DNA from 2 places in the Nonomuraea sp. NPDC046570 genome. Region 2 is predicted to be linked to the other one. Evidence: riboswitches for the same ligand, from Rfam matches in the RefSeq annotation. Region 2 holds a riboswitch; the other holds the start of a gene.
What was found. Region 2 has a riboswitch for glycine ahead of gcvT (glycine cleavage system aminomethyltransferase GcvT). Riboswitches for the same ligand answer to the same signal wherever they lie in the genome.

Region 1 (13,457 bases), on a different contig from region 2:
GGGCAGCAGCCCTGAGCGGGTCACCCAGGACCATCACACTCCCAAATGACCCGCTTAACACCAGTCACCTAGATCGGATCTAGCGGCCACGCGTTCGGCGAATCGGACACAGTAGGGTCGCAGCGTGAGTGAAACTTCCGCGGAGGACCGGATCTGGACGGTTCCGAACCTGCTGAGCTTCCTGCGTCTCCTCGGCGTCCCCGTGTTCCTCTGGCTGGTTCTGGGGCCGAAGGCGGACGGCTGGGCCATCGCGCTGCTCATGGTGGCCGGGTTCACCGACTGGCTGGACGGGAAGATCGCTCGCGCCTGGAACCAGACCAGCAAGCTGGGCCGCATCATCGATCCGGCCGCGGACAAGCTCTACGTCTTCGCCACCCTGCTCGGGCTGGTGCTGCGCGAGGTCATCCCGTGGTGGCTGGTGGCGATCATCCTGGCCCGCGAGCTCTTCGTCGGCTGTTTCTTCCCCGTGCTCCGCAGGTACGGCTACAAGGCACTTCCCGTGCATTTCCTGGGCAAGGCCGCCATGGCCAACCTGATGTACGCCTTCCCCCTGCTTTTCCTGGCTTCACACGCCGGTGCCTGGTATGCCGGTTTTACCCAGGTCATCGGCTGGGCCTTCACCATCTGGGGTACGGGCCTGTACTGGTGGGCGGGGGTGCTGTATGTGGTACAGGTGCGCCAGCTCGTAGCCGCGGCGAAGAAGGAGTGATCCCTTGAAGGCGGTCGTCATGGCGGGCGGGGAGGGCACTCGGCTGCGACCGATGACTGCCAACCAGCCCAAACCCCTGCTCCCCGTGGCCAACCGGCCGATCATGGAGCACGTCCTGCGGCTGCTCAGGCGCCACCGCCTGACCGAGACCGTGGTCACCGTCCAGTTCCTGGCCGCGCTCGTGCGCAACTACTTCGGCGACGGCGACGAACTCGGCATGAGCCTGCACTACGCCACCGAGGACCTCCCCCTGGGTACGGCGGGCAGCGTCAAGAACGCCGCCGACCGCCTGCGCGACGACAGGTTCCTGGTGATCTCCGGCGACGCCCTCACCGACATCGACTTATCGAACATGATCCGCTTCCACCGGGAGAACGGCGCCCTCGTCACCATCTGCCTGAAGCGCGTGCCCAACCCCCTGGAGTTCGGCATCATCATCGTCGACGACCACGGCCGGGTGCAGCGCTTCCTGGAGAAGCCCACCTGGGGCCAGGTCTTCTCCGACACCGTCAACACCGGCGTCTACGTGATGGAGCCGGAGATCCTCGCCGAGGTCGCCGACCACGAGCAGGTCGACTGGTCGGCCGACGTCTTCCCCCGCCTGCTGGAACGCGGCGCCCCCATCTACGGCTACGTCGCCGACGGCTACTGGGAGGACGTCGGCACCCACGAGAGCTACCTCAAGGCCCAGGCAGACGCCCTGTCCGGCCGGGTGAAGGTGGACCTGGGCGGCTTCGAGCTCTCCCCGGGCGTGTGGGTGGCCGAGAACGCCTCCGTCGACCCCGACGCCGTCCTCAAAGGCCCTCTGCTCATCGGCGACTACGCCAAGATCGAGGCGGGCGCCGAACTGCGCGAGTACACCGTCCTGGGCAGCAACGCGGTCGTCCGCGAGGGGGCGTTCCTGCACCGGGCGGTCGTCCACGACAACGTCTACATCGGCCCCGGCGCGCACCTGCGCGGCTGCGTCATCGGCAAGAACAGCGACCTGATGACCGGCGCCCGGGTCGAGGAGAACGCCGTCATCGGCGACGAGTGCATCATCGAGGCCGAGGCGTACGTCTCCAGCGGCGTGCGGGTCTACCCGTTCAAGACCATCGAGGCCGGCGCGGTGGTCAACACCAGCGTCATCTGGGAGTCGCGCGGCCAGCGCAGCCTGTTCGGCCCGCGCGGGGTCAGCGGCCTGGTCAACGTGGAGATCACCCCCGAACTGTGCGTACGGCTGGCCAGCGCCTACGCCACCTCGCTGAAGAAGGGCGCCTCGGTCGTCACCTCGCGCGACTCCTCCCGCGCGGCCAGGGCGCTGAAACGCGCGGTGATCAGCGCCCTCACCGCCAGCGCCATCGACGTGCTCGACCTGGAGGCGGCCCCGCTGCCCCTGGCCCGCTTCCACACCACCCGCAAGCAGATCGCCGGCGGCATCGCCCTGCGCACCACCGCCGGCGACCCGCAGAGCGCCGACATCGTGTTCATGGACGCCCAGGGCGCGGACCTGGCCCCGTCGGCGCAGCGCAAGCTGGAGCGGGTCTTCTCCCGCCAGGAGTTCCGCCGGGCCTTCCCCGGCGAGATCGCCGAGCTGAGCTTCCCCGCCAGGGCGGTCGAGGACTACGCGCACGAGCTGCTGCGCTGCGTCGACATGAGCGGCGTACGGGACATGAAGGTGGTCGTCGACTGCGCGGGCGGCACCTCCTCGCTGGTGCTGCCCACACTGCTCGGCCGGGTCGGCGTCGACGTGCTCACCGTCAACGCCCGCCTCGACGACTCCTCGCCGACCGAGACGTTCGCCGAGCGCCGCCGCGACCTGCAGCGCCTGGCCGAGCTGGTCGGCTCCTCCAGGGCGGCCTTCGGCGTCAGGTTCGACCCGGTGGGCGAGCGGATCGCCCTGGTGGACGAGAAGGGCCAGCTCATCGGTGAGGAGCGGGCGCTGCTGGTGGTGCTCGACCTGGTCGCGGCCGAGCGGCGGCGCGGTCGCGTGGCGCTGCCGGTCACCACGACCAGGGTGGCCGAGCAGGTCTGCCGCTTCCACGGCGTACAGGTGCAGTGGACCCCCACCTCGCTCGACGCGCTGACCACGGCCGCGAGGAGCCCGAACATGATCTTCGCGGGCGACGGCAGGGGCGGGTTCGTCGTCCCGGAGTTCGCCGCGACCGTCGACGGCCTGGCCGCCTTCATGCGGCTGCTCGGCCTGGTCGCCCGCACCCGCCTGTCGCTCAGCCAGATCGACGCCAGGATCCCCGAGGCCAGGCTGCTCAAGCGGACCGTGCCGACGCCGTGGTCGGCCAAGGGCGCGGTGATGCGCTCGGTGATCGAGGCCGCCGAGGGCTACCAGGTCGACACCGCCGACGGGGTGCGGGTGGTGGGCGAGGACGGCGCCTGGGTGCTGATCCTGCCGGCCGCCGCGGAGCCGGTCACCGGCCTGTGGGCCGAGGCCCAGGACGTCGACTCCGCACAGGCACTGCTCGAACACTGGGCGCGCGTGGTCGAGCGCGCGGCCGGAACGTGACGAACACCGCCGCACAAACAGGCGCGGCGGCATGGACCTTGGGGGTTGCTCGGCGGTAACTTTGTCACCGTCCGAACCCACCGTCGAGCGCCTCGCCTTGACCTTTGCGTCTCATCAGCGTAGGTTGCGTCCTTCGCATCCGTAGCACCACAACTTGAGAAGCGAAGAAGCGAGGCGCGCCCTGAGCACCGTTGCCGCGTCTTCGCGGTAGGAGGCCGAGCCGATCGATGCCGAGCGTCTACTGCACGCAGTGCGGTCATGCCAACCCCGAGGATGCCCGTTTCTGCTCCCGCTGTGGGTCACCGCTGACCAGGACAGAGGTCTCAGGGGACACCACGTCGACGATCTCCGTCGCGGGAATCGAGGCGTATGAGGCGGAGACCGGTGAGATGCTTCTCGCCGAGCGGGCCGCGGTCGAGAACCTGCGTCCCGGCACCGCGCTGCTCATCGTGATGCGCGGTCCCAACGCGGGCAGCCGTTTCCTGCTCGACAAGGACCTCACCACGACCGGGCGGCACCCCGAGAGCGACATCTTCCTCGACGACATCACGGTCTCGCGCCGGCACGTGGAGTTCTACCGCCGTCCCGGCGGCCAGTTCACCGTGCGCGACGTGGGCAGCCTCAACGGCACCTACGTCAACAGGGAGCGCATCGAGGAGGTCCCCCTGCACGCCGGGGACGAGGTGCAGATCGGCAAGTTCCGGCTTGTCTTCCTCATGCGGAGCTCAGCAGGCGCATGAGCTCGCAGGCGGCACGCTCGCACATGAGCATCGGGGAGGTGCTCGCCCTGTTGCAGGGCGAGTTCCCCGACGTCACCATCTCCAAGATCAGGTTCTTGGAGGGCGAGGGCCTGATCGAACCCGAACGCAGCCCCTCGGGCTACCGCAAGTTCACCCACATGCACGTGGAGCAACTGCGGTACATCCTCACCGAGCAGCGCGACCACTACCTGCCGCTGCGGGTGATCAAGGACAAGATGGCCGAGGCGCTCGGCCGTCCGCGGGCTCTTCCCGAGGTCAAGGAGGAGGTCCGCTTCAGCCGCGCGGAGCTGCTGCGCGAGAGCGGTCTGGACGAGGAGACCCTCGGCGAACTGGAGGACTACGGCCTGCTGAACCCGGTGGCCAGGCGCTACGACGCCGACGCCCTCGTCATCGCGCGCAGCGTGGGCGCGATGGCCAGGTTCGGGCTGCGGGCCCGGCATCTGCGGGCGGTCAAGGCGGCGGCCGAGCGCGAGGCGGGGCTGATCGAGCAGAGCGTGGCGCCCATTCTGAAGCGCCGGAGGCCCGGGGCCGTGGGGGAGGCCGACGAAGTGGCCAGGGAGCTGTCAGGCACGCTCCTGGAGCTGCACGCCGCCCTGCTGCGCGCCGGGGTGAGGGACGTCCTGGGCCGCTGATCCGCCGCTAACGGGGCCGCCCGGACATTGCAGGCTCCGCGGGTGTTACGTTGAATTGCGGAAGTGGTCAAACTATTGCCGTGCCGAGCCCGGGTGCCCGCGGGCCTCCGGCCAGTCGAATTCGGAGCAGCCCGTGTTGCAGATGGAGGTCGTGGGTGTTCGGGTAGAAATGCCCACTAATCAGCCGATTGTTCTGCTGAAGGAGGCGCACGGCGAGCGATTTCTGCCCATCTGGATTGGCATGGCCGAAGCCACCGCCATCGCGCTCGCCCAGGCGGACGAGCCGCCGCCGCGGCCGCTGACCCACGATCTTTTCAGGGACGTGCTCAGCGCTCTCGGCGTGGGACTGCGAGCCGTCAACATCGTCGCCCTGCGTGACGGGATCTTCTTCGCCGACCTGGTGTTCTCCAACGGCGTGGAGGTCAGTGCCCGTCCGTCGGACTCGATCGCGCTCGCCCTGCGAACCGGGGCGCGCATCTTCGCCAGCGAGGAGGTCGTCCAGGAGGCGGGGGTGCTGATCCCTGACGATCAGGAGGACGAAGTGGAGAAGTTCCGCGAGTTCCTTGACAAGATCACGCCCGAAGACTTCGGTCGCGCGGGGTAGCAATTCACTCCATTTACGCTTCACGACGCGCCGGGCGGGATCGTTGACTGAGATTGTTCACGGTCCTACGGTGCAAGTGAAACCCGTGGTTGCCCTTGACGAACCCCCAGATCAGACCGCGGGATGAGAGAAAGCCGGAGGTCCGCGTGGCGGTCAGCAGCGGCGAGGGAAAGACGGCCGGCCAGGAAGATCCGGTGCCGCGCGAGAGTGCGCGGCAGCGTGCCGGTGAGCAGGGTCTGCTCTTTGACGAGCAGCCTGCGACGCTGCCTGGTGACATCGGCTATCGAGGCCCGACGGCCTGCTCTGCGGCCGGCATCACCTACCGGCAGCTCGACTACTGGGCCAGGACCGGCCTGGTCGAACCGACGATAAGAGCCGCGCAGGGCTCCGGCTCCCAGCGGCTCTACAGCTTCCGCGACATCCTGGTGCTCAAGGTGGTCAAGCGCCTTCTCGACACCGGCGTCTCGCTCCAGCAGATCCGCACCGCCGTACACCATCTGCGTGAGCGCGGGGTCGGTGACCTGGCGCAGATCACGCTGATGAGCGACGGCGTGAGCGTGTACGAGTGCACCTCCGCCGACGAGGTCATCGACCTGCTTCAGGGCGGTCAGGGCGTGTTCGGCATCGCCCTGGGCCGGGTCTGGCGTGAGGTCGAGGGCTCCCTCGCGGAGCTGCCGGGGGAACGCGCGGCGGTCGAGGACGAGGTCCCGGCCGACCATCCCGCTGACGAGCTGGCCCAGCGGCGGCGTGCACGACGCACGGGCTAGTTTCCACCGCCCTCGCGGCTGGCGGTAACCTTGACCTGAAAGCCGACGACCCCGTGCGGGAGAGTCCCCGGCAGGCCCGGGGCGCCGAAGGAGCAACCCTCCCCGGAATCTCTCAGGCATCCTGTACCGCTCGGGTGAGGCAACTCTGGAAAGCAGGTGCGCCCGCCAGGCGCGTCTCACCGACGGTGCAAGCCCCCGATCCCGGGGGTGAAGCTCTCAGGTCGAGATGACAGAGGGGGAGATCCGGCATACGCCCGCGCCCTGGCGCCGGTCTCCAAGCCTCGGGAGGCACCGTTCATGACCGACCTGTCGTCACCCCTCAGTGATCTCACTGCCCCTCCGTTCGCGACGCGCCACATCGGCCCCTCCGACGCCGAGCAGCAGAAGATGCTCGAGACGGTGGGCTTCGAGTCCGTCGCCGACCTCGTGGCCGTCGCCGTGCCCGAGTCCATCAGGGTCAAGGACCTGCTCAAGCTGCCCGCGGCGGCCAGCGAGACCGAGGCCATCGCCGAACTGCGCGCCCTGGCCGGCCGCAACCAGGTGATGACCTCGATGATCGGCCTCGGCTACTACGACACGATCACCCCCGCGGTGATCAGGCGCAACCTGCTGGAGAACCCCGGCTGGTACACCGCCTACACGCCCTACCAGCCGGAGATCTCGCAGGGCCGCCTGGAGGCGCTGCTCAACTTCCAGACGGTCGTCTCCGACCTCACCGGCCTCGACGTCGCCGGCGCCTCCCTCCTCGACGAGGCCACGGCCGCCGCCGAGGCCATGACCCTGGCGCGCCGGGCGGGCCGGTCCAAGAGCGACGTGTTCGTCGTCGACGCCGACGCCCTGCCCCAGACCAAGGCCGTGCTCGCCACCAGGGCCGAGCCGCTGGGCATCACGCTGGTGGAGAGCGACCTGACCGGCGAGCTGCCCGAGTGCTTCGGCGTGCTGGTGCAGTACCCGGGCGCGAGCGGCCAGATCCGCCACTTCGGCGCCGTCGCCGAGCGGGCGCACGCCGCGGGCGCGCTCGTGGTGGCCGCGGCCGACCTGCTGGCGCTCACGCTGATCGCCGCGCCGGGCGAGCTCGGCGCCGACATCGCGATCGGCTCCTCCCAGCGCTTCGGCGTGCCGTTCGGCTTCGGTGGCCCGCACGCCGCCTTCATGGCCGTCCGCGAGGGCCTGCAGCGGCAGATGCCCGGCCGCCTGGTGGGCGTCTCGGTGGACGCCGACGGCGACCCCGCCTACCGGCTCGCCCTGCAGACCCGCGAGCAGCACATCCGCCGCGAGAAGGCCACCAGCAACATCTGCACCGCGCAGGTGCTGCTGGCCGTCATCGCCGGGATGTACGCCGTCTACCACGGCCCCGACGGTCTGCGCCGCATCGCGCTGCGCACCCACCGCCTGGCCGTGACGCTGGCCGAGGCGCTGCGCGAGCGGGGCGTGCCCGTCGTGCACGAGACGTTCTTCGACACCGTCCTGGCCCGTGTCCCAGGCCGGGCCGCCGAGGTCGTCGCCGAGGCTGCCGCCCGGGGTGTCAACCTGCACCTCGCCGACGCCGACCACGTCTCGATCTCCTGCGACGAGAAGACCGAGCTCGCGCACGTCGAGCAGGTCGTCCTGTCCTTCGGCGCCGAGCAGGACGTCCCCGCCCTCGCCGGTCTGGCCGAGCGCAGCGGTCTGGGGGCGCTGCCGAGTGCGCTGCTGCGCGAGAGCGACTACCTGACCCACCCGGTCTTCCACACCCACCGCTCCGAGACCGCGCTGCTGCGCTACCTGCGCAGGCTCCAGGACAAGGACATCGCGCTCGACCGGTCGATGATCCCGCTGGGCTCGTGCACGATGAAGCTCAACGCGACCACCGAGATGGAGCCCATCACCTGGCCGGAGTTCGCCGCGATCCACCCCTACGCCCCCGAGGAGCAGGCGGCCGGCTACCTGGAGCTGATCAAGGGCCTGGAGGGCTGGCTGGCCGAGGTGACCGGCTACGACGCCGTCTCCATCCAGCCGAACGCCGGCTCGCAGGGCGAGTTCGCCGGGCTGCTGGCGATCCGCGCCTACCACCGCGCCAACGGCGACCTCGGCCGCGAGGTGTGCCTCATCCCGTCCTCGGCGCACGGCACCAACGCCGCCAGCGCCGTCATGGCGGGCATGCGCGTGGTGGTCGTGGCCTGCGACGACGACGGCAACGTGGACCTCGACGACCTCAACGCCAAGATCGACAAGCATCGCGACCAGCTCGCCGCGATCATGGTGACGTACCCGTCCACGCACGGCGTGTACGAGGAGGCGATCACCGAGGTGTGCGCCAGGGTGCACGAGGCGGGCGGGCAGGTCTACGTCGACGGCGCCAACCTCAACGCGCTGGTCGGCCTGGCCAAGCCGGGCGAGTTCGGCGCGGACGTGTCGCACCTCAACCTGCACAAGACCTTCTGCATCCCGCACGGCGGCGGCGGCCCCGGCGTCGGCCCGGTCGCGGTCCGCGCCCACCTGGCCGAGTACCTGCCCGGCCACCCGCTGCGCGACGGCGGCCCCGTCGGGCCCGTGTCCGCGGCGCCGTACGGCTCGGCCGGCATCCTGCCGATCTCCTGGGCCTACATCCGGATGATGGGCTCCGACGGCCTGCGCGCCGCCACCGAGCAGGCCATCCTGTCGGCCAACTACCTGGCCCGCAGGCTCGCCCCGCACTACCCGGTGCTGTACACCGGGCGCGGCGGCCTGGTCGCCCACGAGTGCATCATCGACCTGCGCCAGATCACCAAGGAGACCGGCGTCTCCGTCGACGACGTCGCCAAGCGGCTCATCGACTACGGTTTCCACGCCCCGACCATGTCCTTCCCGGTCGCGGGCACGCTGATGATCGAGCCGACCGAGAGCGAGGACATCGCCGAGCTGGACCGCTTCGTCGACGCCATGATCGCGATCAGGGGCGAGATCGCCAAGGTCGCCGCGGGGGACTACGACCGCACCGACAACCCGCTGCGCAACGCGCCGCACACGGCCGACTCGCTGGTCGCCGACGAGTGGAGCCACCCCTACAACCGCACCGAGGCCGCCTACCCGGTGCCCGCCCTGCGCGACGGCAAGTACTTCTCGCCGGTGCGCCGCATCGACCAGGCGTACGGCGACCGCAACCTGGTCTGCGCCTGCCCGCCGCTTTCCGCCTACGAGGACTGACCTTCCCTGGCATGTCGGCAGACGTGATCGCCCCGAGTCGTTAGGCTCGGGGCGATTGTCGTCTAAGGAGCCTTGTTGACGTCCCCAGAGCTCGACACCTCATCCCTGGACACCGCCCGGCGCCTGGCCGAGACCGGAGATCTCGACCGCGCGGCGGCCATCTTCATGAAGCTGTCCGCCGACCCCGCCGGTCCGGACGCCGCGCAGGCGGCCGTCGGCCTGGCCGTGGTGCTACAGGAGCGCGGCGACCTGGCCGGAGCCAGGGCCGCCGCCCGCGCGGCGCTGGCCAGCGGCCATCCCGAGTACGCCGCCCAGGCCGCCTGCCACCTGGCTCGCGGCTTCGAGCGGGAGGGCGCGACCGACCAGGCCAGGGCCGCCTGGCAGGCGGTGCTGGGCGTGGGCACCGTCACCTACCTGCCACTGGCGCATCTGGCGCTGGCCAGGCTGTCCACTCAGCAGGGCGAGTTGCTGGACGCCGAGCGGGAGCTGCGCGCGGCGATCTCCGTCGGCGATCCCGAGCTGGGGCCGAGGGCCGCGCAGGAGCTGGCCGAGCTGCTGCTGGACCAGGGTGAGCCCGGGGAGGCGGCCGAGGTGCTGCTGGAGGCGCTGGCGGGCGCCAAGGGGGCCGCCGTGGGGCGGCTGCGGGTGCTGCTCGGCATCGCCCACCTGGAGCTGGCCTGCGGGGAGTTCGCGGGGGCGGTGGAGGAGGGGGAGGAACCCCAGACGGTGGCGCTGTCCATCGAGTTGCTGGCCCGCACGCTGCCGCTGCGCGGGCGCGCCGACGACGCCGAGCGCGTGTGGGCCTACGGCCTGGACCACCCCGACGACACCCTCGCCACCGAGGTCCGCCTCCGCCTGGACCGCGACGCCTGACGGCGGGGCCCCGCCGTCAGGGGCGGCGGAAGATCGCGGCGGCGGCGGCCAGGTTGATCACCACGATGCCGACCCAGACGAGGAGCAGTCCGTCGAATCCGGCCGTGCCGGCCCCGATGCCGGTCAGCGGAATGCCGATGCCCAACGATCCCAGCGCGATCGGGACCATGACCGCGCCGGCGCTCTTGGTCTTGGCGGGCGGGCGGTGGCCGTACCCTTCGAGTTCGCCGCGCACGCGCGTCGCGATCGTCTCGTCCAGCCGCGCCACGAACGACTCGACCAGCGCGGCCTCGTACTCGGGACCGAGTTCGCGGCGCGCGTCGAGGGTCGCGTGCAGGTCCTCGCGGAGGGAATCTCTCTCTGGCATCCCCTCATTGTCGCAGGCGAGCGACGCGCCGCCATCGGCCTGGAGTGCCGGACCGCGATCCTCCGCAGGTACCGTTTTCCGCATGGAGGTCATCACCCCGCGCGGTCCCGCCCTGGTCGAGGTGGACGAGGTGGCGCGGCCCGAGCTGCTGCTGGTGCTCACGCACGGCTCGGCCGGCGGAGTCGACGCGCCCGATCTGCTGGCGGTGCGCGACGCGGCGACGAAGGGCGGCGCCACGGTGGCCAGGGTGCTGCAGCCGTTCAGGGTGGCGGGGGCGCGGGCGCCGGGGTCGCCGGCCCGTCAGGACGAGGCGTGGACGGTGGTGCTGGCCGCGCTGCGCGAACGTTGGCCGGACCTGCCGCTGGTGCAGGGCGGGCGGAGCAACGGCGCCAGGGTCGCCTGCCGTACGGCGGTGGCGGTCGGGGCGCGGGGCGTGGTGGCGCTGGCCTTTCCGCTGCACCCGCCGGGCAGGCCGGAGAAGTCCCGGGCCGACGAGCTGCGCGGGGCAGGCGTGGACGTGCTCGTGGTCAGCGGCGACAGGGATCCGTTCGGGGTGCCCGACCCGGCCGACGCGGCACGCCTGGTTGTGCTGCCGGGGGAGGGACATGACCTGAAGAAGGACCCCGCCAGGGTGGGCGAGGTGGTCGCCGAGTGGATCGCGCGGTTTCGTGGAGCCCCGTCACGCTGATCACGGTGCGGGGCTCGCTGCCGAGCCCCTGTGCTGCCGCCCGTGGACGTGCGAGCGCGTCAGGCCGCGCCGACGAGCGGGTACGGCCGGTGCGGGGCGATCACGGTGCCGCTGGGAAGCAGCTCACCGGTGTCCTCGAACAGGACCACTCCGTTGCACAGAAGGCTCCATCCCTGCTCGGGATGGGCCGCCAGGGTGCGTGCGGCCTCGCGGTCGGGCCCCTCGGCTGACGGACAGGCCGGGTCGTGCGGGCACATCGGCGTGCCTCCGATATCTCGTGGGTGGCTCCCACCGGATCGACGGTCGGGGAGCGGCTCGGGTGGTGATGCGTTCTCCAGTAAGTGTGCGGTGTGCGTCACACTTTCCGACATAGCCCGTTAGGACGATTGAAGGAGTCATGGAGGGTGATCCTTCAAGGTTTGTGTCGCGGTCGCGTGACCTATGACACAGGGTGCCTTATGCAAGATAACGGTCCAACCTCGACACGCCGTCAGACCGGTAAACCATCTCTTACGCCCGCAGGCCCCTGAGGAGCGCGTCGAGCCCCCGCTCGAAATCGGCGTCGGCTCGCTCGTCCCTGCGAATCCAGGTGTCGGTCTCCGGATCCGCCCAGCCGGACTGCTGGACCTCCACGGCGACACTACCGAAGACGAAGGCTCTGAGGGCCTGTACGGCATTGGCCGCGTTATTCAGACCCGAATCAGCTAGTTGTTCGGTTTGTTCCCTTATCGCGATAGCCGTACCCCCTTTAGGGGGTTTTGTGAGGGCAAGGGCGAGGACGCCCGGGTGTTCGCGCAGTGCCTCGCGGCTGGCCCTGCACCAGGCCCTCGCCGTGTCCTCCCAGGTCGGGCCCCGGTCGACCTGGACGGCCGTGACGTGCTCGGCGAGCGCGTCCATCAGGGCCTCCTTGCCCCGGGGGAGGTGGTGGTAGATGGCCATCGCCTCCACCTGCAGGGCGTCGCCGAGCCTGCGCATGGTCAGCCTGCGCAGGCCCTGGCCGTCGGCGATGTGCAGCGCGGCCTCGATGATGCGCTCACGGGACAGTGGGACCGGTGGTCGCTTGGCAGGCATGGGGGTCATCCTGCCAAGGCTGACCTTACTGTGTAAAGGGCGCCGCGCCGGTCAGATCATCGCCACCATCACCTGCCTGCCGCCGGTGTAGGCGTGCCGACCGTGCATGACGAGCAGGTTGTCGATCATCATGACGTCGCCCTGCTGCCACGGGAAGGAGCACTCGCCCAGCTTGGCCACCTCGCGGACGTGCCTCAGGTCGGCCTCGTCGAGCGGGTCGCCGTCGCCGTAGGTCGCCTGCAGGGGGAGTTCCTCGTCGGACTCGGCCATCTCCAGCAGGGCCTCGGCCTCGTCGGCGGGCAGGCTGGAGACATGCCACTGCTCGGCCTGGTTGAACCAGACCTCCTCGCCGGTGACGGGGTGGCGGCGGGTCGCGGGGCGGGCCTGCCGTACCCGCAGTTCGTCGTCGGCGGTCCAGTGGAACTCGGCGCCGGTCTCCCGGAGCGCCTGCTCCACCAGGGCCCGGTCGGCGGTCTCGTAGGTGTCCTGCCAGGACTTGCCCAGGCCGTACCCGCCGTGCAGGTTCTGCAGGTAGGCGACGCCTTTGGCGGCGAACCGCTCGCGCACCTCGGGCCGCAGGCCGGCGAGCACCGCGCGGGAGTCGGAGACGGGGGTGGCGCCGCCGCTCTCGGGCGCCCGGTGGCAGTAGAAGAACAGCCGCGAGGGCCACGCGCCGGCGTAGGAGAGCTCGTTGTGCAGCGAGATCTCGTACTCGGCGGGGTACTCGGTGGACGTCCACACCCCGCTCTGCACGGCGGTGCGCGGGGAGTTGCCGTGGCGGTAGTCGGTGAACGGCTCGCCGAAGGTGCTGACCAGGTGGTGGAAGTCGGCGGGCGAGCCGACGCCGAGCCCGCGCAGCAGCACCGCGCCGTGCTCCAGCAGCAGCTCGTCGGCGCGTTCGCGGTCGGCCTCGCCGAGCATCGCGATGGTGGTCGCGCCCGATGAGATCTTCTCCATACTCAGTGCTCCTGCGGTTCGGGCATGCCCATGGTCTTGGGGATGGGCGACAGGGCCAGGACGATGATCGGGATGATCGCGCCCGCCGCGCAGATCAGCAGGGCCGCACGCATGCCGAGGCCGGCCGCGAGCAGGCCGGTGACCAGCGCGCCGACCGGGGCGAGGGTGAGCGCGACGGCCCGCTGCGAGGCGATCACCCGGCCCTGCATGTGGTCCGGGGTGGCGCCCATGCGGAGCGTGCCGCTGGCCACCATGGCGATCGGCCCGGTCACGCCGAGCACGAACTGGGCCAGGCCGATCATGACGATCAGTAGCCAGCTGGGCCCGGTGGCCAGACCGATGAGGAACAGCGACAGGTTGCCG
Region 2 (17,759 bases):
TAGCCCCACCTTCATGACGTCGTTGTCCACGCCGGAGCTCTTGGCCAGCTCGGCGGCCAGTTCCTGGCCGGTCAGGACCGTGTGGCCGGAGCCCAGCGCGGCGGCGACCGTCGCCTTGAGCGCGTCCGGGTCGGCGCCCGCCACGTCGATCTCGCGGAAGCCCTTCTCACCCGTCATCCGTACGGCCGTGTCGGCGGTGAACCCGACCGCGCCCGTGTAGGCCAGCTCCTGGTCCACGCCGGTGTCGAAGACGCCGACGAGGGCGAACTCGTGCTCGGTGTTCTTCCGGTCGAGCACCTTGATCGTGTCGCCGACCTTGAAGCCCTGCGTCCGCGCGGTGTTCTCATCGACGATCGCCTGGTCGTCGGCCGCCGGAAGGACGCCTTCGGTGACCACCGTACGGTTCAGCGGGCCGTCGGCCACCGAGAGGGCGGTGCTCGGGAAGTCGCCCGCGGCCTTGCCGTTCTTGCCCAGCAGGGGAGCGTTGCCGCGGACCAGCCCCCGGGCGTCGGTGACGCCGTCGAGCGCGCGTACCTTCTCCAGCATGCTCGCGGGCAGGCGCTTGTCGCCATCGGCCAGCACCGCCACGGTCACCTTGCCGGCCTCGGCCGTGACCTTCTGCGAGAAACCGGCCTCGATGGTGTCGGTGAGCACGAACGTGCCCGCGATGAAGCCCACGCCCAGCGTGATCGCCAGGGAGGTGAGCAGCAGGCGCAGCTTGTGCGCCCGCAGGCCGGCGAGAGTCGTCTTCAGCAACTCACGCCTCCAGCTTCATCAGCGTGTCCAGCACCGACTGCGGCGTCGGCCGGTCCAGCTCTGTGACCAGCTCGCCGTCGCGCAGGAAGACCACCCGGTCGGCGTAGGAGGCGGCCACCGGGTCGTGGGTGACCATGACGATCGTCTGGCCGAGCTCACGCACGCTGGTACGCAGGAACGACAGCACCTCGGCGCCGCTGCGCGAGTCGAGGTTGCCGGTCGGCTCGTCGGCGAAGATCACCTGGGGCTTGCTGATCAGCGCGCGGGCGACCGCCACCCGCTGCTGCTGGCCGCCCGACAGCTCCGTCGGCTTGTGGGCCAGCCTGTCACGCAGCCCGACCGTCTCGATGACCCGGTCGAACAGCAACTGGTCGGCCTGCCGTCCGGCGATCTCCAGCGGCAGCCGGATGTTCTGCTCGGCGGTCAGCGTGGGCAGCAGGTTGAACGCCTGGAAGATGAAGCCGATCCGCTCCCGGCGCAGCATCGTGAGCTGCTTGTCGGTCAGGCCGGTCAGTTCCACGTCGCCGATGTGCACCGAGCCCGAGCTCACCGTGTCCAGCCCGGCCAGGCAGTGCATCAGCGTCGACTTGCCGGAACCGGACGGGCCCATGATCGCCGTGAAGGCGCCGGTGGCGAACGCGACGTCCACCCCGCGAAGGGCGTGCACCTCGGCGTCGCCCTGCCCGTACACCTTGGTCAGGCCTCTGGCCACCGCCGCGGGCGGGGCCTGGCGGTGGACATCTGTGAGAGTCACGTTCACTCCTTGCTCGCGTTCAACAACGTGACCAACGCTATGAGCGAGTAAAGGAGGATTAATGAGTCTTGAGAATGGACTTTGGGTAAGCCGGGAGATGACCCGTATCAGCCTTTCGGCCGATCCGACGGAATGATCAATCGCCTTTCGTACGCATACACCACCACCTGCGCCCGGTCGCGCAGCCCCAGCTTGGCCAGCACCCTGCCCAGGTGCGTCTTGACCGTCGCCTCCGCCAGGTCGAGGTGCTCGGCGATCTCCGTGTTCGACAGGCCGCGCGCCACCATGAGCATCACCTCCCGCTCGCGGGTGGTGAGCGGCGCGGCGCCGGGCGGCTCGCCGGTGGGCGCCGACGGCATCATCGAGGCGAACCTGGCGATCATCCTGCGCGTCGTGCTCGGCGCCACCACCGCGTCGCCGGCGTGCACCGAACGGATCGCGCTCACCAGGTCCGCCGCGGGCACATCCTTGAGCAGGAACCCCGACGCGCCCGCCTTGAGCGCCGAGAAGGCGTACTCGTCCAGGTCGAACGTGGTCAGGATCAGTACCTTCGGGCCGTCGATCAGCGCGGTGGCCTCGACCCCGTCCATCCGCGGCATCCGCACGTCCATCAGTACCACGTCGACCTCGGTCGTGCGCAGGACCTCCAGCGCCGCCACGCCGTCGGCGGCCTCGGCGACCACGTCGATGTCCGGCTGGGCGCCCAGCACCATCCGGAAGCCGGCGCGCAGCAACTCCTGGTCGTCGACCAGCATGACGCGGATCACGCCGCTCTCACCTCCGGGACGGGCAGCGTCGCCCGCACCTCGAAACCGCCTCCGGCGCGGGGGCCGGTCCACACCGCTCCGCCGTACATGCCGACCCGCTCCCGCATGCCCACCAGCCCGTGCCCGTCCGGGCCGCGGACCACCGCCGCGCCCCTGCCGTCGTCGGCGATCCGCACCGACACCTGCTGCGGACCGTAGTCGATCTCGACCACGGCCGTGACCTCGGGGCCGCCGTGCTTGAGCGCGTTCGTCAGCGCCTCCTGCACGATCCGGTAGATGACGAGCTGCTCGCCCTCGGGCAGCTCCGGCGGCGTCCCCTTGATCGTCAGCGCGACGGGCAGCCCGGAGCCCCTCACCATCCCGGCGAGCTGCTCCAGCCCCGGCTGCGGCAGGTAGTCCGCCGGCGAGCCGCCGTCCTGCCGCAACACCCCCACGAGGCGCCGCATCTCCGCCAGCGCCTCCCGCCCGGTCTTGGAGATCGCCTGTACGGCGAGGCGCGCCTGCTCAGGGTCGCTGTCGATCGCGTACCCGGCGCCGTCGGCCTGGACGATGATCACGCTGACATTGTGGGCGACCACGTCGTGCAGCTCCCTGGCGATTCTCGTCCGCTCGGCCGCCGCGGCCATCTTCGCCTGCTGGTCCCGCTCGCGTTCGGCCCGCTCCGCGCGCTCCTCCAGACCCTCCAGGTAGCGGCGGCGGGTTTTGGCGTAGATCCCGGTAACCCAGACGGTGACGACGAAGAACGTACCGCTGAAGAACATGCCGAGCGTGGCATTGTTCCAGCGCACCAGGGCCAGGAAGATGCCCAGCTCGGCCACCGCCCCCGCGGCCACCGCCCAGGGCAGCGCGCCGTGCGAGGCGACCGCGAACAGCGCGATCAGCACCGCGAAGTTCGCCACGAACGGGTCCCCGCCGACCACCCACTGCCCGAAACTGATCAGCGAGATCGCCGCGAACACCAGCCGCGGGTAGGTGTTCCGCCAGAACAGCGGCACCAGCAGCGCCGCAGAGATGATCACGTAGCCGAACAGGCCGAAATGGACGGCCAGACCGGTCAAAGCGGCGTACGTCGAGGCGTTGACCACGCACAGCCCGATCAGCGGCGCGAGCCAGAGGACGTCCGCGAGGGTGCTGTGGCGCCTGGACCAGGCGCGAATCCGGCCGAACACATCATTACGATACGTAGGAGCGGGAGTGGATCTGTCCGCCTCCAGGCGGAGGTTCATGTACGACCCAGGTCGCACTTTTCGCGGGCTTACGCGGCCCTTACGCGGTCTTTGCCATTCTCGTTTTGGGAGCGCCCTCGGGCGAGTAAAGGGAGATCGTGATGGCGGATCATGATCGTGATGCCGGGTCGCGCGGCGAAGAGGAAGCGCCGCGCGACCCAGGCCCTGAGCGCCACCCGGACGGCCTCCCGCCAACGTCGGCGCCACTCGATCCCGCGGATCGTGGCGCATCCTCATCGGGTGGCGGCGAACCGGCTCCTTCTCCTTCAGAAGACTCCTTCCGTGCCTTCTTCCGCCAGAGGCCCGCACAGATCCTCACCGGTTCCCGCTCGTAGGAAGAGCTCGCCCACGTCGCGAAGGTGGTGGCGGAACTCGGGGGGATGGATGACCTCGAATTCCGCACCCACCGCGGCGAGGATGAGCACCGGCCAGTCGAAAGCGTCCACCTGCAGCCGCAGGTGGCAGGAGTGGTCGTCGAAAGGCGGCGGCGTCGGCGGCGGGCAGGTCGCGCGGGCGGAAGCGGGTTCCGGTGGCAGCGACGGGGATCGTCGGCCGCCACGTGGTGGACCAGCTCATGTGGGCGGGCGTCGGTGTGCGGGCGCTGACCCGCAACCCTGTGGCGGCCAAGCTGCCGCCGCAGGTGGAGGTTGTCGAGGGCGACCTGACCGCACCGGCGAGCGTGGCCGCCGCGCTGGAGGGCGTGGAACGGATGTACCTGTTCTCCGTGGAGGAGACCGCGCGCGAAGTCGTCGCGCTGGCCAGGCAGGCGGGGGTGGGGCGTGTCGTGGTGCTGTCGGCGGCGTCGGTGACCGCCGGCCTGCACACCAACCCGGTGGAGCAGGCGGTCGAGGAGTCCGGGCTGGAATGGACACATGTGCGGCCGTGCGGGTTCATGACGAACCTGTCGCAGATCTGGGCTCCGTCCATCCGGGCTGAGCGGGTGGTCCGCTACCCGTTCGCGGACGAGCCGATGAACCTGGTCCACGAGGCCGACATCGCCGCCGTCGCCGTCACCGCTCTGCTGGAGGACGGCCATCACGGTAGGGCGTACACGCTGACCGGGCCGGGGCTGGTCAGCGTTCGCGAGCAGGTGGCGGCCATCGGCGACGCGCTCGGCGAGCAGGTCCGCTACGAGGAGGTCAGCCGCGAGCGCGCCCGTGAGCTGATGAAGAGGCAAGGAGGGTTCGCCGCCGAGTCGGCCGACCTCATGCTGGGCTTCATCGAGTACGGCGGCGACGCCGCGACCGGCGCCGACGGCTACGCCGACCAGGATTGGTCGGCGCTGATGCGGGTCTGGCCGGACGTGGAGCAGGTCACCGGACGCGCCCCGCGCAGCTACGCCGAATGGGCCCGCGATCACCTCGCGGACTTCCGCTGACCGCCGGCGGTTTTCCTGGGCGCCCCCGCGACCGTTCGAGGTCGGCGCGGTGAAGTCGAACGGGCAGCCTGTGGCGATGGATGCGCAAGCGTTCAAGAAAGGCTGAGTGAGGGCCTTTAGCGGCCAAGGGCCTGTGGGCCCGGCCGGGGAAACGCTTGAGTGGAGCGAATTGGCTGGTGTTTCCGTTTGTGGGGCCGGTGGGATTCGAACCCACACTGTAAAGCACCTAAAGCTTTCGCCTCCTGCCGTTGGGCTACGGCCCCCGTTCGCCTTATCCCTCACCAGTCCGGGAATGGCAGTTCCGGCAGAGGAAACGCCGACTCTCCATTAGACGTGAAGCGTAAGCGGTCAGCTCTGCCAGACGCCGCCAATCTTACAGCCTGCGCAGGCCTGGGGAAGCCCGGCCGCACGCACCGCCCGCCCGGCCGCGCGGCCCTCTCTCGCAGGGTGCGGGGGAGCCGGTACGCCGACGGCTCCTTGCCAGGTCAGCGGCGGAAGCGGACGCGCCGGCGGACGGCGGTCGCCGACCCATTTGACGCCAAGAATTCACAGTCGGCGCCAATTTCGGATCGAGCATATTCAGCGAAAACGTCGAAAGAGTGGCGCATCGTGTTCGACGCGCCACTCTTCCGTATCAGCCCAGGCCCAGCTTCTTCGTGAGCCCGGCCACGTGCCCGGTCGCCTTCACGTTGTAGAGGGCCAGTTCGACCTTCCCGTCCGCGTCGATGACGAAGGTGGAACGAATCACCCCGATCATCTCCTTGCCGTACAACTTCTTGGCCCCGTAGGCCCCGTACGCCTTGTGCACCTCCAGCTCCGGATCCGACAGCAGCGGAAACGTCAGCGCGTCGTGTTCGGCGAACTTGGCCAGCTTGGCGGGCTTGTCCTTGGACACGCCGAGCACGACGAAGCCCTCGTCGGTGAGCCGTCCGAGGTTGTCGCGGAAGTCGCACGCCTGCTTGGTGCAGCCGGGCGTCATCGCCGCCGGGTAGAAGTAGAGGATGACCCGCTTGCCGCGATAGGCGTCGAGGGTGACAGAGCCGCCGTCGGCTGCGGGTAGCGTGAAGTCCGGCGCGGCATCGCCGGGCTGGAGCTTGGTTTCGGTCATGGGATCCTCCAGGAGTTCTCAGTGCGAGAACTTACCCGCCTGCCCGCTGTGCCGTACGGCACCGTGACCTGACAGACTGATCACGGCGGGTGAGATGACGGTCGAGAGGAGAGCCATGGCGGACACCGATCCGGATGAATTGGAGCGGCGCATCGCGCAGACGCGCGCGGAGCTGGCGCAGACCGTCGACGCCATCGCCGAACGGGTGAGCCCGAAGCGGGTCGCCCAGCGCGGCGTGGACAGCGTCAAGGCGAAGGCGGAGTACTTCGTGACCTCGGTCGGCGACTCGCTCGGGGTGACGGCCCGCCCCGCGCGGTTCGGCGACGAGGCCGACGACCTGTGGGACGACGAGCCGCCGAGCCTGGCGCCCGTCCTGATCGGCGTGGGCGCGATCCTGGTGATCGGCGCCGCCATCGCCCTGTTCCGCAGCCGCAGGCGCCGGTAGCCGAGGTACGGGGCGCCCCGAGAGCGGGGCGCCGCCGTAAGAGATCGGTAATGAGGGTGGTTCTCCCCGGGCGCCGGGTTCGTGGGTAACGTGATCTTCAAGGCGGGCCCGCCTTTTGCTCCAGTTCATCGTGAAGCGGAAGGAATCGCCTGTCATGCGTAGAAGACGCGTAGCCGTACACGCCATCGCCGCGACCGCGTTACCCCTGGCACTCCTCGTGAGCCAGTCGCCCGCGCTGGCCGCGGACTGTCCGGTCCCGACCGACCAGTGGGAGTACGTCGATCTAGGCGTCGAGGGAGTCGTCTCCGACATCAACAATTCTGGGCAGATCGTCGGCGAGTTGAGGGGCGGGGCGTCGAACGGGCGCGCGTTCCTCTGGCAGGACGGGCAGTTGACCGTGCTCCCAACGCTCGGCGGCTATCCAACGGGCCGGGCCACCGGAATCGACGACGAGGGCCGGATCGCCGGGTACTCGGAAGCCACCGACGGGAAGCTGCACGCCTTCCTGTGGGAGGGCGGACAGATGCGGGATCTCGGCCTCCTCGGTGGGAAGGGCGTCCTCACGCGTGGCGTCAAGCGCGGGGTGGTCGTCGGCCAGGTGGTGACGGACTGGTCCACGGCCGCCGGTCAGCGCGCGTTCCGGTGGCAGGGTGGCCAGGCGATCCGCCTGAACACCTCCCCGGCGAGCGTCGGAGTGGCGGTGAACGACGCGGGCCAGATCGCGGGCACCCACAAGATCACGCCCTCGGCGGGGCCGTACTCCGAGCGGACCGACCGGGCGTTCGTGTGGCAGGGCGGTGTCACCCGGGACCTGGGCACCCTCGGCGGCAACTGGAGCACGGCCGTCGCCATCAACGATCGCGGCGAGGTACTGGGCGAGTCCGCGATGGACGCTGGCGGCGTCTTCTCGCGCGGCTTCGTCTGGAGCGCCGCCACAGGGATGCGGCCGCTCCGCGAGGAGGGTTCGGGCGGGGCCACACCGGCCGACATCAACGACGCGGGCCTGATCGTCGGCGAGTACGGCTGCTCCAGCCCGTACGGCGACAGCTACGCGGGAGTCTGGCAGGGGTACGACAGCCGCCCGCTCAGGCTGCCCGACCCCGGTGGCGCGTACACCGCCACCCCGAAGGCCGTCAACGACAAGGGGGAGATCGCCGGTTTCATCTCCAACGGAGTCGGCGCGCCCCGGCTCGTGCTCTGGCGGCCCAGGACGAGCGGCTGACCTGGGGGCTCAGAGGAAGGTCTTGCCCTCGCCGCGGTAGGTGGGGACCTCCTCGACCACCCGGTCGTCCTCGATCAGGTGCAGGGAGGCGAAGCGCTCGCACATCTCGCCCGCCTTCGCGTGCCTGAACCACACCCGGTCTCCGATGCGCAGGTCCTGCGCGGCCTGGCCGAGCAGCGGCGTCTGGACCTCTCCGGCACCCTCGTCCGCCGAGTACGTCAGGCCCGCGGGCAGGTACGGCTGGGGGAGCCGGTTGGCCCCCGGCGTTCCGGAGGCCGGGTAGCCGCCGCCGAGCACGGTCACCACGTCCAGGGCGGGACGCCGTACCACGGGCAGGGCGAAGAGGGCGGCGGGCCGTCCGGTGAAGCCCCGGTAGAAGTCGAACAGCCGGGGATGGAAGAAGCCGGATCCCGCTGCCACCTCGGTGACGGCCTTCTCCCGCACGGTCTTCTCGATGCTGCCGGTGCCGCCCCCGTTGACGAACTCCAGGTCGCAGATCTGCCGGACCGCGTTGACGATGCGGCCCCGCCGGACGATCAGCTCGCGTGCCGACCGGCCCTGCATCACCCGGATGGCCTTGGCGAACGCGGCGCTGCCCGGCGGGTCGTCGCCCACTCCGGCGATCTGGGCCTCGTAGGCCATGAGGCCGACGAGCCGGAGCCCGGGGCGCTTGGCGAGGTCGGTGGCCAGGTCGACGGCGTCCTCGGGCTCCCGGATGGGCGAACGCAAGGCACCTGCCCGGAACCGCCCCCCAAGGGCGACAAATCCGGCGTCGATGTCCATACATATCCGGATTTCTTGGCGGTTGGCCACCTCGGACACCGCGGACTCTATGAAGTCGAGATGGTCCGTGCTGTCCACCATGACGGTGATCTCCCGGGCCGCCCTGGCGTCCCCGGCCAGCCGGGCGAGCGCCTGCCGGTCCACGGTCGGGTAGGCCACCACGATGTCCCGCACCCCGGTGGAGACCAGCCACAACGCCTCGGGCAAGGTGAACGCGAGCACCCCGTGGAACCCGGGCATACCCAGCACCCGCTCCAGCACGGCCCTGGACCGGATCGACTTGCTGGCCACCCGGATCGGCTTGCCGCCCGCCCGGCGTACCAGGTCGGCCGCGTTGGCGTGGAGCGCGGCGAGGTCGAGAACGGCGAAGGGTGGGTCGAGCGCGGCCGTGGCCAGGTCATAGCGCTGTCGATCGTCCATACCAGCAGGGTAGCCGTCATTGAATATGAGTCCAGTTCATATTAACCGCACCCCTGGAAATCCCCATGATCGTGCAAACGGGCGGCGAGGAGGGCCGTCGGCTGCTAGCCGGGGGCTGTACCTCTGGTCGGTGTGATGACAACTCTCCAGGGGATCCTGCCGGGCGCGGCCTCCCGCCCCGAGCAGGAAACCCCCAGGCGCAGGGCGAGCAGGGCGCTCAAACCGGCGCGTACACCCGCCGGGGTCGCGGTGGCGCTGGCCCTGACAGCAGGGCTCGGCCTGACCGCGGTCGAGGTCGTCGCCGCGCTGATGGGCGAGCGGATCGGCCTCGTACCCGTCGACCAGGCCGCGGACCTGGCGGCGGAGCACCCGTGGTCGAACCCCTTCGTGGTCGGCGGCGCGCTGGTCGCCGCGGTGCTCGGCACCATCCTGCTGCTGCTCGCGCTGCTACCGGGCCGGGCCAGGCTGGTGGCGGTGGAGACCACCGACCCGCGCCTGGTCATCGGCATCACCCGCTCGGGCCTGCGGCGCACACTGCGCGCCGTGGCCGAGGACGTGGAAGGGGTGATCCGGGCGAAGGTACGGCTGCGCCCCCGGCAGATCGAGGTCGTCGTGGTCACCGAGGCCGACCGCACCGGCGCGACGCTCCGGCAGGTCGGCGCCGCGGTGGGGGACAGGCTGAACGGCCTCGGCGCCCTCTGCGCGAGCGAGGTGGTCGTACGGCTGCGCAGAAGGGGCCTGTGATGCGGCAGTACACGGGCAACAGGGTCGGCTTGGCCGTCGTCGGCGCCATCCTGCTGGGCGCGGGCGCGTACACCTTCCTGCGCGGCACCGGCACCCTGCCCGCGCAGCCGAAGGGCGCCCGCATCCTGCGGCCCGGCCTGGCCGCCTACCTGGCGCAGCACCCGTGGGCCTGCTGGGCGGCCGCGCTGGTCCTGGTGCTGTTGGCGATGCTCGCGCTGCGCTGGCTGCTGATGGCGGCCGGTTGGGGCCGGATCGGCAGCCGCGACGGCACGGGCACCGCGCTGCTCTGCGTCGGGCTGAAGGACGTCGAAGGCGTCGGCCGGACACGGGTCAGGGTCGTCGGGAAGCAGCGGCTGCGCCTCGCGGTGACCTGCCCGCCCGCCGCCGACGTCGGCGCCGTGGCCGGCCGCCTCGACCGCGAGGTCGTGGGCCGGATCAGGCGCGAGGTCGGCGACGACGAGATGGGCGCGCTGGTCAGACTGCACGTACGGCGAAGCGGGCCGGTCAGCACTCGATGATGTTGACGGCGAGCCCGCCGCGCGAGGTCTCCTTGTACTTGTCGAGCATGTCGCGACCGGTCGCCTTCATCGTCCGGATGGCCTTGTCCAGCGAGACGAAGTGCTTGCCGTCGCCGCGCATCGCGATGCGGGCGGCGGCGATGGCCTTGACCGAGGCGACCGCGTTGCGCTCGATGCACGGGATCTGCACCAGCCCGCCGATCGGGTCGCAGGTCAGCCCCAGGTTGTGCTCGATGCCGATCTCGGCGGCGTTCTCCACCTGCTCAGGCGTGCCGCCCATCACCTCGGTCAGCCCGGCGGCGGCCATCGAGCAGGCCGAGCCGACCTCACCCTGGCAGCCCACCTCGGCGCCGGAGATCGACGCGTTCTCCTTGAACAGCACGCCGACGGCCGCGGCGGTGAGCAGGAAGCGGACCACGCCCTCGTCGTCGGCGTGCGGCAGGAAGCGGTTGTAGTAGGTGAGCACGGCGGGGATGATGCCCGCGGCCCCGTTGGTGGGGGCGGTGACGATGCGCCCGCCGGCGGCGTTCTCCTCGTTGACGGCCAGCGCGAACAGCGACACCCAGTCCATCGCGTGCAGCGGGTCCTGGGCGGGCGACTCGGACTGCAGGCGGCGGTGGAGCTGGTGCGCCCGGCGCTTGACCTTGAGGCCGCCGGGCAGCACGCCCTCCTTGGCGATGCCGCGCCGCACGCACTCCGACATGACCCGCCAGAGGGTGAGGATCTCCGCCCGGATCTGCTCCTCGGTACGGCCGAACGCCTTCTCGTTCTCCATCATCAGCCCGGAGATCGACAGCCCCGTCTCCGCGCAGTGCGCGAGCAACTCGGCGGCACTCAGGAAGGGGTACGGCACGACCGTGTCGTCCGGCTTGATCCGGTCCGCGCCGGTGGCGTTCTCGTCGACGACGAAGCCGCCGCCCACCGAGAAGTAGACCTTCTCGCGCAGCGGGTGGCCGTCGGCGGTGAAGGCGGTGAAGCGCATGCCGTTGGGGTGCTCGGGCAGCGAGATCTTGCGCTCGAAGACGAGGTCCTCGCCGATGACGAAGGGGATGGTCTGCGTGCCGTACAGCTCGATGGTGCCGGCGGCGCGCATGGCGGCCAGCCGGTCGTCGACGGTGTCGACGTCGACCAGCTCGGGCTTCTCACCGGACAGTCCGAGCAGGACCGCCTTGTCGCTGCCGTGGCCCTTGCCGGTCAGGCCGAGCGAGCCGTACAGGATGGCCTCGACGCGTGCGGTCTTCTCCAGCAGCCCGTCGTCGTGCAGGCCGCGGGCGAACTTGTGCGCCGCCGCCATGGGGCCGCCGGTGTGCGAGCTGGACGGGCCGATGCCGATCTTGAAGAGGTCGAAGACGCTGATCGCCATTGATGATGCGCCCTTCAGGCGGGGGATCGAAGGCCGGGGCCCGGAAGGGCCCCGGCGGTTGCGGGACTATGAGTCGCCGGAGGTCAGCGCGGTGTACTCCTCCGCGCTCAGCAGGTCCTCGGGGTCGCTGTCGAGGCGGACGCGGAACATCCAGCCTTCGCCGTAGGGGTCGTTGTTGACCAGGTCGGGGGTGTCCACGACGCTCTGGTTGACCTCGACCACCTCGCCGGAGACCGGCGCGTAGATCTCGCTGACGGACTTGGTCGACTCGACCTCGCCGATCGAGTCGCCGGTCGCCACCGTGGCGCCCATCTCGGGAAGCTGCACGTAGACGACGTCACCGAGAGCCTCGGCCGCGAAGGCGGTGATGCCCACGGTCACGGTGCGGCCGTCGTCGAGGCCGGCGACCCACTCGTGCTCCTTGGTGTAGCTCAGGTCGTCGGGGATGTTGCTCACTTGTTCCTCCTGTAGAAAGGCAGCGCGACCAGGTCTACCGCCTCATGGCTGCCGCGGATGTCCACGGCCAGATCTTCACTTACCCCAGTGTCCACGTAGGCGAGCGCGATGGGCTTGCCCAGGGTCTGGGACGGGGCCCCGCTGGTGACCTCGCCGACCACGGCGCCGTCGTGCGTGACCGGGTAACCGTGGCGCGGCACCCGGCGGCCCCGCGCGACCAGGCCGACCAGCCGACGGCCCGGCGGGATGTCCTTGAGCGGCTCCAGCGCGGCCCTGCCGACGAAGTCGCCCGGCTTGTCGAATTTCACCACTCTGCCCAGGCCCGCGTCGAACGGGGTGAGCTCGGCGTTCAGCTCGTTGCCGTACAGCGGCATACCCGCCTCCAGCCTGAGCGTGTCACGGCTGGACAGCCCGGCGGGCAGCAGGCCGTACGGCGCGCCCGCGGCGGTGATCGCGTGCCAGAGCGGGGTGGCGTCGGCGTTGGCGACGAACAGCTCGAAGCCGTCCTCGCCGGTGTACCCGGTGCGGGCGATCAGCGCCTCGCGGCCGTCGACCACGCCGGGCAGCCCCGCGTAGTACTTCAGCCCCTCCAGGTCGGCGTCGGTCAGCGTGGCCAGGATCTCCTGGGCGCGCGGCCCCTGCACGGCGATCAGCGCCCACTGCTCGGAGCGGTCCTCGACCACCGCGTCGTACGGCTTGGCCCGCTCGGCCAGCTCGACGGCCACCATCGGGTAGTTGGAGGCGTTGGCGACGACCATGAACTCCTCGTCGCCGAGGCGGTAGACGATCAGGTCGTCGAGCACCCCGCCCCGCTCGTTGACGATCATGGTGTACCGGGCACGGCCGGGCGCCAGCGCCGACAGGTGGCCGACCAGCGCGTAGTCCAGGGCCTCGCCCGCCTGCGGCCCGGTCACGAAGATCTCGCCCATGTGCGAGAGGTCGAACAGACCCGCGGCCGTGCGGACGGCGTTGTGCTCGGCGGACTCGCTGCCATAGCGCAGCGGCATGAGCCAACCGGCGAAGTCGGTCAGCGTCGCACCGAGATCCTGGTGGATGTCTCGCAACGGTGTAGGTCGGGACATAGTTCGCACCTCACGACAGATTGGATGCCAGCATCCTCCCCCTCTGTCATGGTTGCCTGAGAGCTTCGCCCGGTGTTTTGCCGGACTTTCACCTTCGGCGAGGCCACAGGCCTGCTTTCCAGAGCTCACCTGGTCCGCGCGGTCCTTTGCCTTGAGAGGTTTGCGGGGAGGGCTTGCTCCTTCAGGGGTCCTGACCGGATGTCAGGACGCTCTCCCGCACGGGGTCATCGGTGTCGGCCACCAGCCTAGTGTGCCCACGGGGGCGAGCGTAATTACCGCGCGGTGCCGAATGTCCCACCGGACGGGATGACCGCCGGGTCGTCCCAGGGGGCGACGGGCGGCTGTCATCCCTCGCATGCTGGACAATCCGCCACCGATCTCACTGATCGTGCTCAGGCCGTGACGCCTTCATGGTTACGATCGGCTGACGTCAAATCCACGACGACGACATGAGAACGCGTGATCGGTGCGGTGGAGGGCGGGCGGTCCGGAAACCTGCCCGCGGAGATGACGAGCTTCGTCGGCAGGTCGCGGGAGCTGGAGGACGCGACCGGGCTACTGGCGCGCGTCCGCCTGCTCACCCTCACCGGCGTCGGCGGCGTCGGCAAGACCAGGCTGGCGCTGCGCGCGGCCGAACGGGTGGCGGGCGCCTACCGCGACGGCGTCTGGCTGGTCGAGTTGTCCGCGCTGCAGGACGAGGCGCTGCTCGCGCACACCATCTGCGAAGCCCTCGGACTACGCGACCAGAGCGCCAAGCCGCAGCTCGACGTCCTGGTCGGACAGCTCGCCGACAAGCGGCTGCTCATCCTGCTCGACACCTGCGAACACCTGGTGCGGGCCTGCTCGTCCCTGGCCGAGGCGCTGCTGCGGGCCGCGCCCGGCGTACGGCTGCTGGTCACCAGCAGGCAGGCGCTCGGGCTGCCCGCCGAGCACGTGCTGGCCGTACCCCCGCTGGACGCGGTCGAGATGGGCGGGGACGCGGTACGGCTGTTCGCCGAGCGGGCCGTCGCCGTGCAACCGCGCTTCGAGCCGAGCGGGGCGGTGCTGCGACTCTGCCGCAGACTGGACGGGATCCCGCTGGCGATCGAGCTGGCCGCCGTACAGCTTCGGGTGTTCTCGCCCGAGCAGATCCTGGAGAACCTCGACGACCGGTTGTTCTCGGCGGGCAGCCGTACCTCGATGCCCCGCCACCAGACGCTGCGCACCGCGATCGGCTGGAGCCACGAGCTGTGCGAGCCGCTGGAACGGCTGCTGTGGGCCAGGCTCTCGGTGTTCAGCGGCGACTTCGACCTGGACGCGATCACCGCGGTGTGCGGGCACGAGCCGCTCACCCCGCAGGGCGCGGAGCGGGCGCTGGAGGGACTGATCGAGAAGTCGATCGTGCTGACGGCCGGACGCCGCTACCGGATGCTCGACACACTGCGCGTCTACGGCCGCGAATGGCTCGCCCACCTCGGGCAGGAGGCCGACCTGCGCCGCCGCCACCTCGACCACTACCTGGGCCTCGCCCGCTGGTTCCACCAGGAATGGAAAGGGCCCGACCAGATCGGCTGGTCGCGGCGCATGTCCGGCGAACTCGCCAACATCCGGGCGGCCTTCGACCACTGCTGGTCCGACCCCCGGGAGCACGAACGCGGCCTGGACATGGCCGGGCACCTGGTCTGGTTCTGGGTCGCCTGCGGCTACCTGCACGACGGCAGACTCCAGCTCGACCGCGCGCTGGCCCGCTGCCGGGGGCCGAGCGCCGCGCGGACCGCCGCACTGTGGGCGTGCGCGTGCGTCGCCATGACGCAGGGCGACCACGACACCGCCGAGGACCTGCTCGCCGAAGGCGCGACCGAGGCTCGCGCACAGGACGACGAGATGGGCGCCGCGTACATCCTGACCCTGCGCGCCGGGCTCGCCCTGCTGCGCGGCGACCTCACCGAGGCGCGCGTGATCGCGAGCCTCGCCGAGCGGATCCACCACGACCTCGGCGACCCCGGGTTCGGTGTCCTGCTGTCGCTGTCGGTCCAGGCGCTCGCGCTGCTCTGCCAGGGCGGCGAGGCCCTGGAGCCCGCCGAGGCCGTGGTCGAGCAGATGTGGCGGCTGGCCGACACCTTCGGCGGACGCTGGCTGCGCTCCTACGCCGACCACCACCTGGCCTCGGTACGGCTGGCGCGCGGCGACATCGCCGGGGCCGCCGCCCTGGCCCGCCGCTGCCTGGAGACCAAGTGGCGGCTGCGCGACCACGTCGGCACCGCCCTCGCCCTCGACCTGCTCGCCAGGATCGCGGTCACCCGCGCCGACGGCACCCTGGCCGCCCGCCTGCTCGGACTGTCCCACCAGGTGTGGCGGGCCCAAGGGGCGGTGGGGATGGGCTCTCCGGCGTTCGCCGAGCCACGGCGGGCCTGCGAGGAGGCGGCCTGCGCCCTGGTCGGCGACCACGCCTTCGACGCCGCCTTCGCCCAGGGCACCCGCCTCAACCTGGACACCGAGGTCCCCCGCCTGTTCGCCTGAACCCCTCATCCACCTCCACGACGTACGGGAGGCCGACCAGCAGATTCATCCGGTGGTCGGCGGTTTTCGGTGGGGATGGTCGGGCAAGGCTGCGGACATGGGGGAAAGAGGGGTTGGGCTGGCGCGGGCTCATGGGGTGTTCAACCTGGTGGGCGGGGTGTGGCCGCTGGTTCATATGCGGAGTTTTGAATTCGTGTTCGGGCCGAAGCGGGACAAGTGGCTGGTGCGTACCGTCGCGGGGTTGCTGGTGGGGGTGGGGTGGAGTCAGTTGCGCGTGGCGCCGACCGGTGAAGGGGTCGTGTACGCGCGGCGTATAGGTGTCGCCGCCGCCGCGACGCTGCTGACGGTGGAGCTGTACTACGTGCCACGCGGTGTGATCAGGCCGACCTACCTGGTCGACTCCGTGCTGGAGGCGGCCTGGATCCGGGCCTGGGTGCGCTACACCCGCCTCCTCGACTGAACCGACGGCCTGGTGATTGTGCCGCCGTATCTCCAGCGGGTCGGCTAGTTCGCTGAGATCGGGGACAGTTCGGCCCACACCGCGTGGCCCACCGCCTGTGTGCCGCGACAGCCGACCCTGGTGGCCAGTGCCGTGACCACGAGCAGGCCCCTGCCGCGCTCGGCGAGTGGAGTCACGTCCTGGGGGAGGTCGAACCTGGGGGTACCGTCCCAGCCGCAGTCGTAGACGGTGACCCGGATCGTCGTGACTTTACGGGCCAGTTCGACCATGAAGGTGCCACGGGAGTGCCCGCTGCTCGTGTGGGCGATGGCGTTGGCCGCGAGTTCGGCGACGATCTGCTCGGCGTCGTCCCGGCAGGAGGAGTCCTCCAGGAGGAATCGGATGAAGCGGCGGGCCCGGGGAACCTGGTCCGGTCGGCCAGGGAAGGTTCGCCGGTAGGTCATACCGCCGGGCCGGAAGCCCACCATCGCGTCGATCAGGGCTGGAGCCACGTGTCCAAGGCACAGGTTCTCGCTGCGCGTCATCAGCCACCTCCGCTTGTCTAACCTGCCTAGCCATCGTCTGAGTGACTCTAATGTCACTGTCGGTGACGATGCTGTCAAGGGAGCTGCGGGAACTGGGTTAGGCAACCTAGGCTTTGGCCATGACGAGCCTGGACCCCGACGACCCGCGCCCGCCGTACAGACAGGTGGCCAACGCGCTTCGGGCCGCGATCCTGACCAGGAAGCTCGAGCCGGGGGAGAAGCTCCCCTCCGGAACCGAACTGGCGAAGAAGTACGGCGTCGCGCGCATGACCGTCCAGCAGGCCATTCGTCTCCTCCGCGACGAGGGGCTGGTGTTCTCGCGGCAGGGGAGCGGCGTGTTCGTACGCGAGCGCACCGAGCGTCCGGTCGAACTGCGCCCGCATCTGGAGCGCGCCTTCGACGCGGAGAGCGTCTCCATCGACTTCGCCGGATTCTCCGGCGAAACGCTCGCCGGGATGCTTCAGGAACCGCTGGACAAGGTGCGCATCGGACGGCTTACCCCCGACTCGATCACCATTCGGATGCTCCTGCCGGACCTGGAACAGCCGATGCTCCTGCCCTGCCTGGCCGACGACCTCGCCGGCGATCCCGCCGTCGGGAAACGCGCCCGGCGGATCATGCTACGCAGTACCCAGGCCATCACCGACGGCGTGCACGAACTGGCCGACCTCGGCTTGGTGAAGAACGCTTCGGTACAGGTGCGGACCTACGCGGCGACGCCGTCGTTCAAGCTCTACCTGATCAACCACGAGCAGGCGTTCTTCGGCTTCTACCCGGTCGTCAAGCACACAGCCCGCCTCGACGGCGAGCAGAAGGACCTGTACGACGTCATGGGCAAGGACTCCGTGCTGTTCCACTACGCGCTCACCGAGGACCCGTCCGCCGCGGCCTCGCAGTACGTCGCTCAGGCGCGGTCCTGGTTCACCAGCATGTGGACCACGATCAGTCGGGAAGCGGAGATGTGAGGCGTCGTACGGCACTCTCGACCCGATCACGGTCGGGCGGATCGGGCAACGCCCAGACCTCGGCCGCCGCCGCGTGTTTGTCCGTGAGCTTGTCGAGCAGCGCCTGCTCCTCCTCGTCGAGAAGCTTCCCGCCGACGATGAGCTGGGTATAGCGGACGGTGTCGACGATGGCCGACTTCACCCGTTCGTGCGCGAGGTAGGTGTCCAGGTCACGCTCCCAGCCACGGGTGAACTCCGGAGCCATCGCCCCCACCCATCGGGCGAGTACGGCGTCGCGCTCGTCATCGGC

Region 1: linked by a shared signal. The riboswitch ahead of gcvP (aminomethyl-transferring glycine dehydrogenase) and the one ahead of gcvT (glycine cleavage system aminomethyltransferase GcvT) in region 2 are both predicted to bind glycine.

What each region holds. Positions count from the first base shown of each region.
Region 1 is NZ_JBEYZF010000072.1:2,071-15,527, reverse strand. It holds gene ABZ911_RS41825 (CDP-alcohol phosphatidyltransferase family protein) at 125-709, shown strand; gene ABZ911_RS41820 (mannose-1-phosphate guanyltransferase) at 714-3,209, shown strand; gene ABZ911_RS41815 (FHA domain-containing protein) at 3,437-3,949, shown strand; gene ABZ911_RS41810 (MerR family transcriptional regulator) at 3,946-4,602, shown strand; gene ABZ911_RS41805 (bifunctional nuclease family protein) at 4,736-5,206, shown strand; gene ABZ911_RS41800 (MerR family transcriptional regulator) at 5,353-5,973, shown strand; glycine riboswitch at 6,020-6,112, shown strand; gene gcvP (aminomethyl-transferring glycine dehydrogenase) at 6,271-9,138, shown strand; gene ABZ911_RS41790 (tetratricopeptide repeat protein) at 9,214-10,011, shown strand; gene ABZ911_RS41785 (hypothetical protein) at 10,028-10,378, opposite strand; gene ABZ911_RS41780 (alpha/beta family hydrolase) at 10,461-11,066, shown strand; gene ABZ911_RS41775 (DUF5999 family protein) at 11,126-11,323, opposite strand; gene ABZ911_RS41770 (TetR family transcriptional regulator) at 11,577-12,146, opposite strand; gene ABZ911_RS41765 (TauD/TfdA family dioxygenase) at 12,189-13,094, opposite strand; gene ABZ911_RS41760 (MFS transporter) at 13,097-13,457, opposite strand, start outside.
Region 2 is NZ_JBEYZF010000015.1:98,129-115,887, forward strand. It holds gene ABZ911_RS23785 (FtsX-like permease family protein) at 1-756, opposite strand, end outside; gene ABZ911_RS23790 (ABC transporter ATP-binding protein) at 758-1,510, opposite strand; gene ABZ911_RS23795 (response regulator transcription factor) at 1,618-2,277, opposite strand; gene ABZ911_RS23800 (sensor histidine kinase) at 2,274-3,446, opposite strand; gene ABZ911_RS23805 (NAD(P)H-binding protein) at 4,033-4,881, shown strand; tRNA gene ABZ911_RS23810 (tRNA-Leu) at 5,071-5,144, opposite strand; gene bcp (thioredoxin-dependent thiol peroxidase) at 5,516-5,989, opposite strand; gene ABZ911_RS23820 (DUF3618 domain-containing protein) at 6,105-6,434, shown strand; gene ABZ911_RS23825 (hypothetical protein) at 6,589-7,656, shown strand; gene ABZ911_RS23830 (amino acid deaminase/aldolase) at 7,666-8,859, opposite strand; gene ABZ911_RS23835 (DUF6286 domain-containing protein) at 8,995-9,603, shown strand; gene ABZ911_RS23840 (hypothetical protein) at 9,603-10,121, shown strand; gene ABZ911_RS23845 (L-serine ammonia-lyase) at 10,108-11,484, opposite strand; gene gcvH (glycine cleavage system protein GcvH) at 11,551-11,940, opposite strand; gene gcvT (glycine cleavage system aminomethyltransferase GcvT) at 11,937-13,022, opposite strand; glycine riboswitch at 13,152-13,249, opposite strand; gene ABZ911_RS23860 (NB-ARC domain-containing protein) at 13,482-15,521, shown strand; gene ABZ911_RS23865 (hypothetical protein) at 15,697-15,981, shown strand; gene ABZ911_RS23870 (ATP-binding protein) at 16,026-16,505, opposite strand; gene ABZ911_RS23875 (GntR family transcriptional regulator) at 16,625-17,470, shown strand; gene ABZ911_RS23880 (aminoglycoside phosphotransferase family protein) at 17,448-17,759, opposite strand, start outside.